DNA from 2 places in the Pseudarthrobacter siccitolerans genome. Region 2 is predicted to be linked to the other one. Evidence: riboswitches for the same ligand, from Rfam matches in the RefSeq annotation. Region 2 holds a riboswitch; the other holds the start of a gene.
The links. Region 2 has a riboswitch for thiamine pyrophosphate ahead of QFZ36_RS03660 (bifunctional hydroxymethylpyrimidine kinase/phosphomethylpyrimidine kinase). Riboswitches for the same ligand answer to the same signal wherever they lie in the genome.
Positions count from the first base shown of each region.

Region 1: another riboswitch for thiamine pyrophosphate. It lies ahead of QFZ36_RS10915 (ECF transporter S component); the one in region 2 lies ahead of QFZ36_RS03660 (bifunctional hydroxymethylpyrimidine kinase/phosphomethylpyrimidine kinase).

Region 1 is NZ_JAUSXB010000001.1:2,327,544-2,334,827, forward strand. It holds gene QFZ36_RS10910 (ABC transporter ATP-binding protein) at 1-1,109, opposite strand, end outside; gene QFZ36_RS10915 (ECF transporter S component) at 1,109-1,732, opposite strand; TPP riboswitch at 1,796-1,935, opposite strand; gene QFZ36_RS10920 (heme-degrading domain-containing protein) at 2,008-2,550, shown strand; gene QFZ36_RS10925 (hypothetical protein) at 2,627-2,836, shown strand; gene QFZ36_RS10930 (DUF4383 domain-containing protein) at 2,916-3,395, shown strand; gene QFZ36_RS10935 (iron-containing redox enzyme family protein) at 3,462-4,523, shown strand; gene QFZ36_RS10940 (glycosyltransferase family 2 protein) at 4,520-5,053, shown strand; gene QFZ36_RS10945 (hypothetical protein) at 5,034-5,573, shown strand; gene QFZ36_RS10950 (CDGSH iron-sulfur domain-containing protein) at 5,570-5,785, shown strand; gene QFZ36_RS10955 (DUF4235 domain-containing protein) at 5,883-6,146, shown strand; gene mnhG (monovalent cation/H(+) antiporter subunit G) at 6,161-6,571, opposite strand; gene QFZ36_RS10965 (monovalent cation/H+ antiporter complex subunit F) at 6,561-6,836, opposite strand; gene QFZ36_RS10970 (Na+/H+ antiporter subunit E) at 6,836-7,284, opposite strand, start outside.
Region 2 is NZ_JAUSXB010000001.1:762,080-769,363, forward strand. It holds gene QFZ36_RS03635 (glutamate-5-semialdehyde dehydrogenase) at 1-731, opposite strand, end outside; gene proB (glutamate 5-kinase) at 758-1,909, opposite strand; gene obgE (GTPase ObgE) at 1,899-3,488, opposite strand; gene rpmA (50S ribosomal protein L27) at 3,605-3,868, opposite strand; gene rplU (50S ribosomal protein L21) at 3,929-4,237, opposite strand; gene QFZ36_RS03660 (bifunctional hydroxymethylpyrimidine kinase/phosphomethylpyrimidine kinase) at 4,501-6,033, opposite strand; TPP riboswitch at 6,041-6,138, opposite strand; gene QFZ36_RS03665 (ribonuclease E/G) at 6,311-7,284, opposite strand, start outside.

The DNA of each region.
Region 1 (7,284 bases), 1.6 Mb from region 2:
TCAATCCCGGCACCGCGGCTGAGGGCCAGGGTGGCGGAGACCTTGCCGGCAACCGGCTCAAGCAGTCCGGCAAGGGTCAGGGCGAAAGTTGATTTTCCTGCGCCGTTGGGTCCCGTGACGGCCAGCGCCTGTCCGGCCCGGACCTGCGCGGTAATGCCTTGCTGCACGGGCATGGGCGGCAGCCTCCGGAAACCCTTGCGGCGGGCCCGTTCACGCGAGACCGCCAGTTCCTCGGCGGCGAGCAGGAGGTCGCCGGTTCCGGAAGCGGGTTCCGCCCGCCGCCGGGTTTCCGGGACATAGCCGGGCACCCATACCCCGGCAGCGGCCAGCATGCTCCGGGCCTCACTGAACACGCGGTCCGGCGGCCCGTCCAGAAGCACAGCTGGATCGGTGGACGAGCCGGGCTGCAGCACCACAATCCGGTCCACCAGGTCCTTCCACACGGACACCCGGTGCTCCACCACCACCAGCGTCGCCCCGGTCTTCTCGAGGCAACGCCCCACGGCGTCGCGGACCTCGATCACCCCCGCGGGGTCCAGGTTGGCCGTCGGCTCGTCGAGGAGGATCAGCCCGGGCCGCATGGCAAGGATGCCCGCGAGCGCAAGCCGCTGTTTCTGCCCGCCGGACAAGGCCGACGTCGGATGGTCCAGCGGCAGGTGGGACAGGCCGACGTCGGCCAGCGCCTCGTGCACGCGGGCCCAGATTTCGTCCCGGGGCACGGCAAGGTTCTCCGCGCCGAAGGCGACGTCGTCACCTACGCGTGAAAGGACCACCTGCGTCTCGGGGTCCTGCTGCATGAGGCCGGCGCGGCCCCGCTGCTCGCGCGGGTAGGCTCCGCCAACCAGCAGCGAACCGGACTCGTCGGAATCGCCCGCCTCGCCGCCGTCGTCGTTTACATCGCCCAGGACCCCCGCCAAGGCATGAAGGAGGGTGGACTTGCCCGCTCCGGACGGGCCGAGGAGGAGCACGCGCTCCCCCGGTTGGATGTCCAGGTCAAGGGCACGCACCGCGGGTTTGGCCCTGCCGGCATGCCGCCAGCCCCAGCCGCGGGCGCTGATGGCGGCCGGGCGCGCCGCAACCGGAGTCCCGTGCTGGGAGGTAGCGGTCATCAGGAGAAGACGGGCTCCGTTGCTGCCTTCCGGGAGGCGAAGGAGCTCAGGACCCCGGTCTTCGCGAGGCCGCGCGTGGCGACCCAGGACAGTGCGCCGGCAATGATGGCGCCCGAGATGGCCGTGAAAATGATGTACGCCAGCTTGTCCCCGCCCGAGTAGGCGATGTTCCAGCCCCACGGCGCGAAGGAATCGTTCAGGCCGCAAAACAGCCCGGCGCCGGCCCCGGCAAGCAGGGATACCGGCAGGTTGAACTTCCTGTACACGAAGATGGCGAAAATGATCTCTGCACCCAGGCCCTGGACGAAGCCGGAGAAGAGCACGGAGGCGCCGTACTGTGACCCCATCAGCAGTTCACCGGTGGCGGCCACGGTCTCGCAGAACAGTGCTGCGCCCGGTTTGCGGATGATAAGCATGCCCAGCGCGGCCGGGATCATCCAGCCGCCGGCGATCAGGCCGGTCAGGGGCGGGTAGACGGCGTTCATGGGGGCCGAGACTGCGGCGGCCCCCTGGGACCAGGCCCAGAAGATGACTCCGCCGGCGATGGCGATCAAGGCTGCCACCACGATGTCCACAACGCGCCAGGACTTGCTGGTGGTCTTCTTTACTGCTGTTGTTGCCATGCGATCCTCCTGAGGAACAGGAGGGGAAAGTGGACCGGCCGGCGCTGCTGCCGCGGCCGGACACACTTCGAGAACTCGACTCCCTTGCGCCGGTACTAACCGGATCAGGTTCGAGGGTCTGCGGCTGTCCGCACTCTCAGCGCCCACCTGCGGATCCTGGCATGGCCAGAACTGCCGACGGCGGCGCTCCCCTGTCGTTGAATGATTCTGTAGGTAAAACAATGCCCTGATGGGCGTGGTCCAGTTTACACCGGAGGAGGGGTAGATTGTGGGCCATGACTGCCAATTCGCGGGATATGACTGAGTTCGATCCCGACTCGGATGACACCCAGCCGGAAGGCTCCCTGCAAACGCTCATCGCCCGGATCGAGGGTGAAATCCGCGAGCTCCAGTTCCCCCGGTTCTCCATGGACGATGCGCTGAACCTGGGGCTGTTGCTGGTGGAACTGGGCAAGGAGGACCAGCTCCCCATCGCCATCGACATCACCAAGGGTGAACAGGTCCTGTTCCATGTCGCCCTGCCGGGCGCCACCCCGGACAACGAGCACTGGATCCGGGCCAAACAGCGTACCGCTGCCCGGTACGAGGTGCCGTCCCTGCTGGTGGGGCTCCGCGGACGGCTCCGCGGCGGACGGATTGAAGACCAGGCCTGGTTCGATCAAAGCCGGTACGCAGCCCACGGCGGCTCCTTCCCGGTCTATGTCACGGGGGTGGGCGCGGTAGCCGCCGTGACTGTTTCGGGGCTTCCCCAGGTGGAGGACCACAACATGGTGGTTCGGGCCCTGCGCGAAGTCCTTGGTTCCATGGGCGCGGACTGACGCCGGGCGTGGGTGAGATCGGACGCGGGGAGAGATCAGGCCAGAGCTGACGTCGGGCTTTGGCGGGGAGGGCACCATGAGCGGTCCCGTGGAGGAGAACCTGGTGCGGGCGGCGGTGGACAAAGCCGAGGACGAGATGATCTTCATCGGCCCGGACCACCCTTACTACCCGCTGCTCGCGGAACTTGTGGCCGCCGTCGGGATGGCCTGGCAGCAGGGGTACGAGCAGGGCCGCCACGGCGGGCGCCACCCGAACCCTTATACGTGGAACAGCCCGGAGGAGTGAGGGCGGGCGGGAAGCGTGCTTAGCTTTTATTAGTAATCATGCTTACTATGTTGTTCCCGGCTTTTGAGGAGTACAGGTTATGGCGGTCAGCACCCAGGCCACCGCAGCGAGGACCGGCCTGCAGAAGGCCACCCGAGCCACGGGCGCAATTTTCCTGCTGCTGGGAATTTTGGGATTCATTCCGGGCGTGACCGCCAACTACGGTTCCCTGCGCTTCGCGGGGCCCGGCTCTGGAGCGGAGCTGTTCGGCATCTTCCAGGTGTCCGTTTTGCACAACGGCGTCCACCTTTTGTTCGGTATCGCCGGCCTGGTGATGGCCAGGACGCACCGGCAGGGGAGGAACTTCCTCATCTACGGGGGCGTGGCCTATTTGTTCCTGTGGCTCTACGGACTGTTGGTGGGTGATGACCTGCCGGCGAACTTCCTTCCCGAGAACAATGCGGACATATGGCTGCACCTGGCACTGAGCCTTGCCATGATCGCCCTGGCCATTCTGTTGTCCCCTCGGACCGTCCCCGGCACCGCCTCGCGGGACCCCGACGCGGCGAACGAGACCTGACCGTCCATAAGACCGGCTGTCGAAGACGCAGCACCGGCAGCAATTCCGTCCGCCCAAAGGAGAATCATGAAGATCCCGGAACCCCGAGGTCCCATCAGCAGTACCCTGTTCACGACCCTCGCCCACATGCCCGGCAGCGCTGAGGGAGCCGCCGCCGTCGAGGAACTGCGCCTGCTGGCCACACCCGGGGCGGCGTCATCCGCTGACATCGTCGGGGACGACGACGCCCAGCTGGCCCTTTTCTGCCTTTACGAGCTGCACTACTCCGGACTTGTTGGCGTCAGCGATGAGTGGGAGTGGGAACCCGGGCTGATCCAGGTCCGCCGCCTTCTTGAACGGCCCTTTGAAGTGGCGCTCCGGACTGCCGCGGCATCCGCTGCCGGAGAGATCAACGTACCGGCCGCTGCGAAGCTGACCAGTGACGCCGTGGCGGACATCCTTTTCGGACTGGCCGCCGGTGACACCGGGCCCAGCGTCTCCCGCTTTGTCGCCAAGAAGGCGACCCTGGACCAGCTCAAGGAGTTCCTGATCCACAAGTCCATCTACCAGCTCAAGGAAGCGGACCCGCACACCTGGGCCGTCCCCCGCCTCACCGGAAGGCCCAAGGCTGCCCTCGTGGAGATCCAGGCCGATGAGTACGGCGGCGGGCGCCCCGAACGTATGCACAGCGCCCTGTTCGCCCGGACCATGCGCGGGTTGGGCCTGGACGACAGTTATGGCGCCTACGTGGACACCGTTCCCGCCGTCTCCCTCGCCGCAGTGAACATGATGTCCCTCTTCGGGTTGAACCGCCGGCTCCGCGGGGCCATCACCGGGCACCTGGCCATCTACGAGATGACCTCCTCGCAGCCGAACCGGCTGTACGGCAACGGCTTCCGGCGGCACGGCTTCGAAGCCGGGGTGACCCACTACTTCGACGAACATGTGGAAGCCGACGCCGTCCACGAGCAGATCGCCGGGCGCGACCTGGCAGGCGGCCTGGTGGAGGCCGAGCCTGAGTTGCTTGCTGACGTCCTGTTTGGTGCCACGGCGGCGATGGCCATCGACGGCAGGCTGTCCACCCACCTCCTGGCCAGCTGGGAAAACGGCATGACCTCGCTGAGGGCGGCAGTACCGGCGGCAGCATGAATACCCCGATCGCAGGGCCCTCCGCGGAGTACATCCTGCCGCTGCGCTGGGCGGCGGAGACGGAACTGAACTCGGAGCTGCAGGACCTCGCCGCCTACCTTGAGCGCCTTCTTGAATGGATTCCCGTCACCGTGGTGGACGGCTCCGCCCCTGAGCTGTTCGAGCGGCACCACGCTGTTTTTCCACAGGGCGTCCGCCACCTCCAGCCCGGGCCCGCCGGCGGTAATGGCAAGGTGGCCGGTGTCATGACCGGGGTGCGCGCCTCCTCGGCGGAACTGCTGGTGATAGCCGACGACGACGTGCGCTACACGCGTGAGTCGCTCGCCGCCGTCGTCCATCACCTCAGCTCGGCGGACATAGTGCGGCCGCAGAATTACTTTGACCCGCTGCCCTGGCATGCGTGGTGGGACACATCACGGACCCTGGTCAACCGGGGCCTGGTCGGCGGACTACCCTGGCACCCTGGCCGTTCGCAGGAGCGCACTGCTGGCAACCGGCGGCTACGATCCCGTGCTGTTCGAAAACCTTGAGCTGATCCGGACCGTCAAGGCAGCCGGCGGCCGCGAAAAGATAGTGCCGGATTTGTTTGTGGCCCGCAGGCCGCCGAAGTTCCGGCACTTCCTCAAGCAGCGCACGCGCCAGGCCTACGATGACTTCGCCCAGCCCCGGCGCCTCGCCGCCGAACTTGCCCTGCTGCCGGTGATTGCCTGCGCAGCCCGCCTTCCCGCCGGCCGGCGACGGACTGCCCTCCTGGGCCTGGTTGCGGCGCCCGTCCTCGTCGCCGAGATGGGACGACGGCGGCACTCCGGGACGGCGGCCTTTCCCTTCCGCGCAGTGTGGTTCGCCCCGCTGTGGACCCTCGAGCGGGCGGCCTGCATTTGGATCGCCCTGGCGTTCCGTTTGGGCGGGGGCGTGCCCTACGCCGGAACCCGGCTTAAGACTGCCGCCCACTCGGAGGCGGAACTCCGGCGCCGGCACCAGGGCAAACTCTCCACAATGCAGGGCGGCGCCCGGAGTTTTACCGACAACCCAAACAAGGAGCAGCCATGAACCAGGAACCCGCCGAAAGCTCCATCGTGGTGTGCCCCGACGGCCCGCTGATTATTCGGGGCGACTTCGACATCGTCACGCCGTCCGGTGCCCGGGTCCCCCGCCAGCGCCAAACGGTGGCACTGTGCCGCTGCGGCGCGTCAGCCATCAAGCCCTATTGTGACGGCACCCACAAAATGATCAAGTTCCGGACGGAACCTCCTGCCAATTGACGCAGCTACATGCCGGCCGCCGTTGCTGTGCCGTAGCCGCAGAATGGGCGGTTAGGCTGGGTACAGCCCGTTTTTCCGCCCGCAAGGAGTACAAAGAATGAATCTCTTCATCAAGCTGCTCGGTACCGGTATAAGCCTTGGCGCCGGCTTCATCGGGACCAAGCTGGTCAACACCGTCTGGGAAAAGAGCACCGGACGCAAGCCGCCCACCGGCAAGGACGAGGACATCCCCACCAGCCTGCAGTCCGCCCTGACGTTCGCGCTGATCTCGGCCTCCGTCAGCACCATCATCCAGGTCCTGGCCAACCGCGGCACCCAGCGTGCCATCACCCGGTTCGCCAAGAGCCAGGACATCGTCTGACGCCTTAGCCGCTTCTAGTTCAACGAGCCGTCGCCGGAACCGTCCTCGCGGGCGGTTTTGGCGGCGGCTTTTTGCACTACCGCCTCCAGTTCGTCGGCCGTCAGCAGTTCGCGGTGCAGGTGCTTGGTGCGGTAGCCGGCCCGGCCCACCATGTGCGCGGACACCGGCACCGTCAACAGCTGGAAGATCCAGGCGACCACCAGCGCCGGCCACACCCACCAGGTGCGCATCTGCAACCCGATCGAGGCCAGCAGCAGGAACAGCCCCAGCACCTGCGGTTTGGTGGCCGCGTGCATACGGCTCAAAAGGTCCGGGAAACGGAGCAGGCCGATCGCCGCACCCAGGGACATCACCGCACCGACCACCATAAACACGGCGGACAGCAGGTCAATCCAGAAATCCAGGCCAGTGGCGTCAGGACTCATCCGGCTGCTCCCTTCGGTCTGCCACAAAGCGGGCAACAGTGACGGACCCGATGAACCCGATGATGGAGATGGCCACCACCAGCATCAGGTTGTTCAGGTGCCGGTTCACGGCCATGTCCACGCACAAGGCCCCGCCCAGGATGGCGAGCAGGACGTCCGCCGCGAGCACCCGGTCAAGCAGTGACGGGCCCCGCGAAATCCTGATGATGGCCCCGCCCGCGGCGAGCGAGAAGATGACGGCTGTGAGAACCAGGACGGTCTGCATCAAGGGGCTGTCTCCATCCGTACGGCGTCGAGTTCTTCCCTGGTGCCCATGATCCGGATCAGCCCGGCCTCGATGGACCGGACCTCCTGCCGAAAGTTCTCCACATCTTCAGCGGAGCTGATGTTCAGGGCGTGCAGGTACAGGGTGGAGGTTGACCGGTCCACCTCCACCACCAGCGAGCCCGGAATCAGGGAAATGACATGCCCGGTGGCGGTGACCAGCAGGTCCTGGTGGCTCCGGAGCGTCACCGCCACCAACGCGTTCTTGACCTCGGACCCGCGCATCACGGCAAGGTACAGGACTTGGGCACTGGCCACCGCCACCTTCGCCAGGAACATCAGCGAGAAGGGCACGGCGTAAAGGATGTTGAAGCGGCCGCTCAGCTCAACCGGCGGCAGATAGAACAGCCGGGCCACAGCCACGGCCAGCAGGGCGCCGAACAGGAGGT
Region 2 (7,284 bases):
ATGAGCACGTCCACCCTGCCGCGGGCGCGCATGAGGACGTTGGCACCGGCGCGCCCGTACTGGTCCACGGTCTGCACGGCGTCGGCAGGCAGGCCGACCGATTCCAGTGCCTCGCGCAGTACGCGGACCAGGACTTTATTGGTGGCCTCGGCGGCGCTGCCACCGCGCAGGATCACCGCGTTGCCACTCTTGAGGGCAAGTCCTGCGATATCCACCGTGACGTTGGGCCGTGCCTCATAGATGGCGGCAACCACACCCATGGGGACGTTGACCTGGCGCAGGCGCAGCCCGTTGGGAAGAGTCTGCCCGCGGACCACGTTGCCCACGGGATCAGGGAGGTTTGCCAGGTTCTCCAGGGCAGCGACAAGCCCGGCAATCCGGGCCTCGGTCAGCGTGAGCCGGTCCAGCATTGCTGTGGAGGTGCCGTTGGCTTTGCCTGCCACGACATCATCGGCGTTGGCAGCGAGAATGGCGGCCGTGTTGGCCTGGAGTGCAGCCCCGACCGCACGAAGGGCGCGGTCCTTCCAGGCACGGTTTGCCATGGCCATCCGCCTCGCCGCATGGCGGGAACGGTCGGCGATGGCGTGGACCGCTGCTTCGACATCACCGCTGCCGGAAACCGGAGCCTCGGCCGGGACCTCTGCTGCGGATGAACCGGCCGGCTGCACTGTGGAAGCAGCAGCGGTATCTCCGGAATTTTCGGCAGTCTTGTGGATCAGGGCCTCAGTCATGTTCCAAGTTTAGGCGAGCCCGGGGCTCAAACCAGCACCAGGTCATCTACGTGAACAACTTCACGGTCGTAGCCGCTGCCGAGGGCCTCGCCCAGGTCCCGGGTAGAGCGCCCCAGCATCTGCGGCAGTTCGGCAGACGAATAGTTCACGAGTCCCCGCGCGATGACGGTGCCGTCGGCACTTGCTATCTCCACGGCGTCGCCCGCTTCGAAATCACCGTGCACAGCGGAGATACCTGCCGGGAGCAGGGAGGTGCGGTGGTGCCGCACAGCCTTGACCGCGCCGTCGTCCAGGACCAGGCGGCCCTGCACGGATGCTACATGGGCCAGCCAGAGCAGCCGGACGGGCTTGCGCGCTCCGTTGACGGTGAACCAGGTGCCCACGTCCTCGCCGTTCAGGGCTGCGGCAGCGTTGGGCGTTGAGGTGACCAGCGCGTGGATTCCGGAGCCGGCGGCCATAGTGGCGGCCTCAACTTTGGTCTGCATGCCGCCGGTGCCCACGCCGGCTTTGCCGGTTTTGCCGATGGACACGCCTTCGAGGTCGTGGGGGCCTTCAACGAGCGGGATCCTCTTGGCGCCGAGGGACGGCGGTCCGTCGTACAGGGAGTCGACGTCGGACAGCAGCACCAGGGCATCGGCCCGCACCAGGTGGGCCACCAGGGCGGCGAGGCGGTCATTGTCCCCGAACCGGATTTCGTGCGTGGCCACGGTGTCGTTTTCGTTGACCACGGGAACCACGCCGAGGTTGAGCAGCCGGTCCAGGGCACGGAAGGCGTTGGTGTGCTGGCTGCGCCGCATCAGGTCCTCCGCTGTGAGCAGCACTTGGCTGACTGTCACTCCGTGCGCTCCGAAGGCCTGCGTGTAGCGGGCCATCAGCAGGCCCTGCCCCACGCTGGCCGCGGCCTGCTGGGTTGCGAGGTCGCGCGGGCGCTTGGCCAGGCCCAGGGGGGCCAGGCCGGCGGCGATGGCACCAGAGGACACGAGGATAATCTCCGTGCCGGTATTGCGCTTGGCTGCCAGGGCGTTGGCGAGGGCAGTCAGCGACTCCTCGGAGATGCCGCCCTTGATACTGGTCAGCGACGACGAACCGACCTTGACCACGATCCTGCCCGCGTTGGCGAGCAGGCTCCTGTCCACGGACCGGGGAAGCGGCTCCGCGGCTGCAGCCCTAGAACTCATTGTCTGCGTCCAGTCCACTCTCCTTGAGTGGCTTGGCAACCCGCCGGCTGCTCACGGACTCGGTCCAGATGCCGGCCTTGCGTTCTGCCTCAAGTTCGGCCCGAGCCGCCGCCTTGGCGTCCTTGCGTTCCTGCTGCTCATCGCGCTTCTGGCCGCGGGTGGGGCGGTCGCCGATATCGGCGAAGCGGATGTCGGTACCACGGGGCGACGCCAGGAGCTCGGCACCGGCCATCATGGTGGGCTCCCAGTCGAAGACCACGCCGTCGTCCCCGCCGATCACCACGGTGTCGCCGGGCTTTGCGCCCTGCTTGAACAGTTCGGTCTCCACGCCGAGCTTGGCGAGGCGGTCGGCCAGGTAGCCGATGGCCTCTTCGTTGGTGAAGTCCGTTTGCTTGACCCAGCGTTCCGGCTTTTCGCCGAGGACGCGGAACAGCGGCTCCAGGCCCTTCTCCTCACGGCGGATTTTGAAGCCGGATTCGTTGACAGCACGCGGCCGCAGGACAGCCGGCTGGACCTTTGGCGGGGCGGTTGCCACGGCATCGCGCGCGGCCTTGACGATTCCGGCCATGGCGAAGCCGAGCTGGCGCAGGCCCTCGTGGCTGGTGGCTGAGACTTCGAACACCTGGTAGCCGCGGGATTCAAGCTCCGGACGCACGAAATCAGCCATGTCCTTGCCGTCAGGCAGGTCCACCTTGTTCAAAGCCACCAGTCGGGGGCGGTGGTTCAGCGGAACCACATCACCGTCCTGGCCGGCGTAGCTCATGTCCACCGCGTACTTTTCGAGTTCGGCCTCGATGACGGCCAGGTCCGAAAGGGGGTCGCGGTCCGATTCAAGGGTGCCGCAGTCCAGGACGTGGACCAGCGCGGCGCAGCGCTCCACGTGGCGCAGGAAGTGGTGGCCCAGGCCCTTGCCCTCGCTGGCGCCTTCGATGAGGCCGGGGACGTCGGCGATGGTGAAGCGCACATCCCCCGCCTGGACGACGCCCAGGTTGGGAACGAGCGTGGTGAACGGGTAGTCGGCGATTTTAGGCCGGGCGGCAGACATGGCAGCGATAAGGCTGGACTTGCCAGCGGACGGGAAGCCCACCAGGGCGATGTCCGCGATGGATTTGAGCTCGAGGACGATGTCGCTGGATTCGCCTTCGATCCCGAGCAGGGCGAAACCGGGGGCGCGCCGTTTCTGCGACGAAAGGGCAGCATTGCCCAGGCCGCCGATGCCGCCGGCCGCGGCCACGTACTGGGCGCCTTCGCCTACGAGGTCCGCGAGGACTGTGCCGTCCTTGGACTTGACGACTGTGCCGTCCGGGACGGGGAGGATGAGCGTCTCGCCGTTCTTGCCGCCGCGCCAGTCACCCATGCCGGGCCCGCCGTTGGTGGCGTGGCGGTGGGGTGCGTGGTGGTAGTCGAGGAGGGTGGTCGTCTGGTGGTCCACGCGCAGGATCACGTCGCCGCCGTTGCCGCCGTCGCCGCCGTCGGGACCGCCGAGTGGCTTGAACTTCTCACGGTGGACGGAGACGCACCCGTTGCCGCCGTTACCGCCGGATACGTGCAGTACTACCCGGTCTACAAAGCTGGCCACGTGGATCTCCTCAATGCTGTTTCCTGGACGCCGCCAGGCGCCAAGAAGATTGTAATGCGGTTAAAAGAACAGTGGAGCGGACCAACTGGCCCGCTCCACCGCTTCAGAACTATTTGTTACTCTGCAGCTGCAGCAGCAACGATGTTGACGACGCGACGACCGCGGCGGGTACCGAATTCAACGGCTCCCGGGGTCAGTGCGAACAGGGTGTCGTCGCCGCCACGGCCAACGCCGGCGCCCGGGTGGAAGTGGGTGCCGCGCTGGCGGACGATGATCTCGCCTGCGGAAACTACCTGGCCGCCGAAGCGCTTGACGCCGAGGTACTGAGCGTTGGAATCACGACCGTTGCGAGTGGAGCTCGCGCCCTTTTTATGTGCCATCTGAAATGCCTGCCTCTAAATTCTGGGGAATCTGCTGAAAAACCTGAACAGTAACGAAGGTTACTGGATACCGGTGATCTTGACCTTGGTCAGTTCCTGACGGTGACCCTGGCGCTTCTTGTAACCGGTCTTGTTCTTGAACTTCTGGATGACAATCTTCGGACCACGGAGGTCGTTCAGGATCTCAGCCGTAACGGTTACCTTGGCCAGGTCAGCAGCGGCTGTGGTGACCTTGTCACCGTCAACCAGGAGCAGTGCGGGCAGCTGAATGGTGCTGCCAGCTCCACCGGCGACGCGGTTCAGGGTAACGAAGTCTCCGACGGAAACCTTCTCTTGCCGGCCGCCTGCGCGGACAATCGCGTACACCACTTGGGAACTCACTTCTCTCGACGTTTATAACTAAATTTGCGTGCGGAACCGACTATCAAAAGCCTGGTTTCTCGCTGTGCCTCAACGCCGTGGGGTCATAACCCAAGTGTTGGCGTAAGCACCGAAGATCCAGAATACGCTAATTTTGTCTTCGGCCGCAAATGAGGCTGGTTCCCGGCGGTTTGCTGTGATAGGTACCACAGCTCAGGTCCGGCGTCCGCACCCTGCCCCACCATAGTACCGGTCCGCCCGCCGGCAACTGCTCAGGAGTGCAGGCGCGGCGCGTCGAAGAAGTCCACTTCAAGGCGGCAGGACTGCTTGAACGCGGTGATCATGGCCTCCCGGTCCGCGGCCGAGGCCTTGCGCCCCGCCTCATCCACGATGGCAATTGCCTGCCGGGTGGCAGCGGCAAAGTCCTCGTCGGCGTACGTGCGCAGCCAGGCGGCGTACGGGTGCCCGGCAGGTTCGCCGGCGGCCAGGAACTGGGCGTGCAGCGTGGCGCCCACCTCTGCGTAAAGCCAGAAGCAGGGCAGGACGGCGGCCGCCAGGACCGCGTAGCTGCCCGACGCCGATGCTGCAGTGAGGTGGTCGACGTAGGCCTTTGTTACCGGGCCGAGCTGGGGCTGGATGGAACGGGTGCTCAGCCAGGAGCGGTGCAGTTCGGACTCGACTTCCAGGCACTGACTGGCTGAGCCTGCCCAGAAGAGCTGTTCAGCCTCCGTTGGCGCCAAGGCACTGGCCCGCGCCAGCACGCGGGAATATCCGTTCAGGTAGATGGCGTCCTGCGCGAGGTAATACGCGAACTCCTTCTCCTCCAGGCTGCCGGAAGCCAGGCCGCGGATGAAGTCCAGGGCGTAGATGTCATCCAGGTCCTTGCGGGCGTCGGTCCAGAGCCGTGCGGCGAAGCTCCCTTCGGACGGAAGTGGCTGCAGGTGGTGGAAGTGGTGGACCGGGCCGTTGCCGCTGCCCACCTCCAACGTTCCGGACGCTTCCAGGGCGCCGGCCAACCACGGTTTGACTTCGCGGAGCGAGGCCTCCCAGTCCCCCAGCCGCGCCTGGGCAGCTGCCATCGCGGAGGACAGCGAACAGCCGGTGCCGTGGCTGTTGCGGGTAGCCACGCGCTCCCCCTGCAGCACTACCACTTCCCCGGACAGCAGGCCCGCGGTGTTGACCAGGGCGTCCGGGCATTCGTTGCCGTCCAGGTGTCCGCCTTTGACCAGCACGGTAGCCCCAGTGGCGGCGGAGAGGGCGCGGCCCTGCTCCAGGGCGCCGGCCCAGCTCCGCTGGACTTCGCCGCCAACCAGCATTGCGAGCTCAGCCAGGTTGGGGGTGATGAGGTGCGCCAGCGGCAGGAGTGCCTGCAGCGCGGCTTCGGCGGACTCCTGCAGCAGCCGGTCGCCGCTGGTGGCAACCATTACGGGGTCCAGGACCACGACGGCGGGACGAACCTTGCGGAGCCAGTCCCCCACCACCTCGATCACCTCCGCGCTGCCGAGCATTCCGATCTTGACGGCATCGATGCCGATGTCGTCGCTGACGGCGTCAAGCTGCGCGGCCAGGAACCCGGCAGGTGGTACGTGCACGGACCGGACGCCCTGGGTGTTCTGGGCAGTGAGGGCCGTGATGACGGCCATCCCGTAGCCGCCGAAGGCCGCGATGCTTTTGAGGTCGGCTTGGATGCCGGCGCCGCCGGAGGGATCGGAACCGGCAATGGAAAGCACCCGGGGTATCGGGCGGCCCGGCGCGGCGGGCAGAAAAAAGGTTGCCGGAGCCGGTGACGGTGTGGCAGTGGGCATTGCAAGAGTCGCAGACAAGAGACATCCCTTCGCCGGTGCTAGCCGGACAGGTTCAACGGGTGTGGATCTCAGCCGGCTCTCTGCGCGGCACCCCGTGTCGGTTCCCCAGCCTAGCTTTTTTTGACGACGGCAGGCAGAAGGTGACACAGTGCGACCGGCCGGGCTTTGAATTCTGCTGGCAGCCGGGACACCTTGAGCGCAGATACAGGAATGCCCGGCCGGCCACGGTTGGTGGCCCGCCGGGCATTCCTGGTGATAGTCAGCGTTACTTGACCCTTTAGAGCTCCGAGGCCGGAACTCCTACGCCCAGGATGATGGGCGCGTCGGCTGGCTTCGCAGCCGGCGTGCCGGCGCCTGTGTTTGCAGTGCCCGTGTTTCCCGTACTGGCAGGCTCGGGTGCCTTGGCCTGGTGGGAATGGCCCGTGCCGGCGGCAGCAACGTTCTCGTGCTGCTCGACGGCGGTTTCGTTGGCGGCACCCTGGGCACGGCTGGCACTGCGGTGGCGCCGGGGCCGCCGTTGCCGCGACTGCTCCAGCGTGTGGTCGCTGTAGTCCTTCTCGGGTGCTTCTACGCGCTGCTGGGCCGGCTGCGCTTCGGGTTCCGTCGTCGCCGGCTGGCCAAGGTGGGCGAAAGCCTCTGCAAGCCGGTCCAGGGTCAGGGCCGGCCGCGGCTGCTGCTCGTCCGCGTGCTCAACGAACGGCAACGCGACCTTCTCGCCGCCGAAGGTGAGCACGGCAGCCGGCCGGGTATCGGCGTCGGGCTTCTCCACGGCCTGTTGCCTGGCTGCGGCCACTTCATCGTCGTGCACGTGCGCTGCGTGCGCCGCTGCGGCGATGTTGGCCAGGGCAAGCCTGGTGGCTTCCGCTTTGGCGTGCCGCTCGGCGTCCGACGGGTCGGGGTGAACGGTGTGTACCTGGACGGCAGCAGCGGGCGCTGCTTCAGGCTGCTGGCCGTTGCGGCCGCGCCGCCGTTTGCGGTCGGGGCGGGCAGCGGACTGGTTGTTGTCCGGACGCTGGCTGTCGGGGCGGCTGCCTTCGCTGCGGACTTCCGGCCTGCTGTCAGAGCGCTGGACGTGGTGCTCGGCGGCCACGATGTTGGCCCGGCGGTGCTCCACGGGGTCGTCGTGGGTGACGATGCCGCGGCCCGCGCACGTTTCGCACTGCTCGCCAAACACTTCGAGCAGCCCGGTACCCATCCGCTTGCGCGTCATCTGCACCAGACCCAGCGAGGTCACTTCTGCCACCTGGTGCT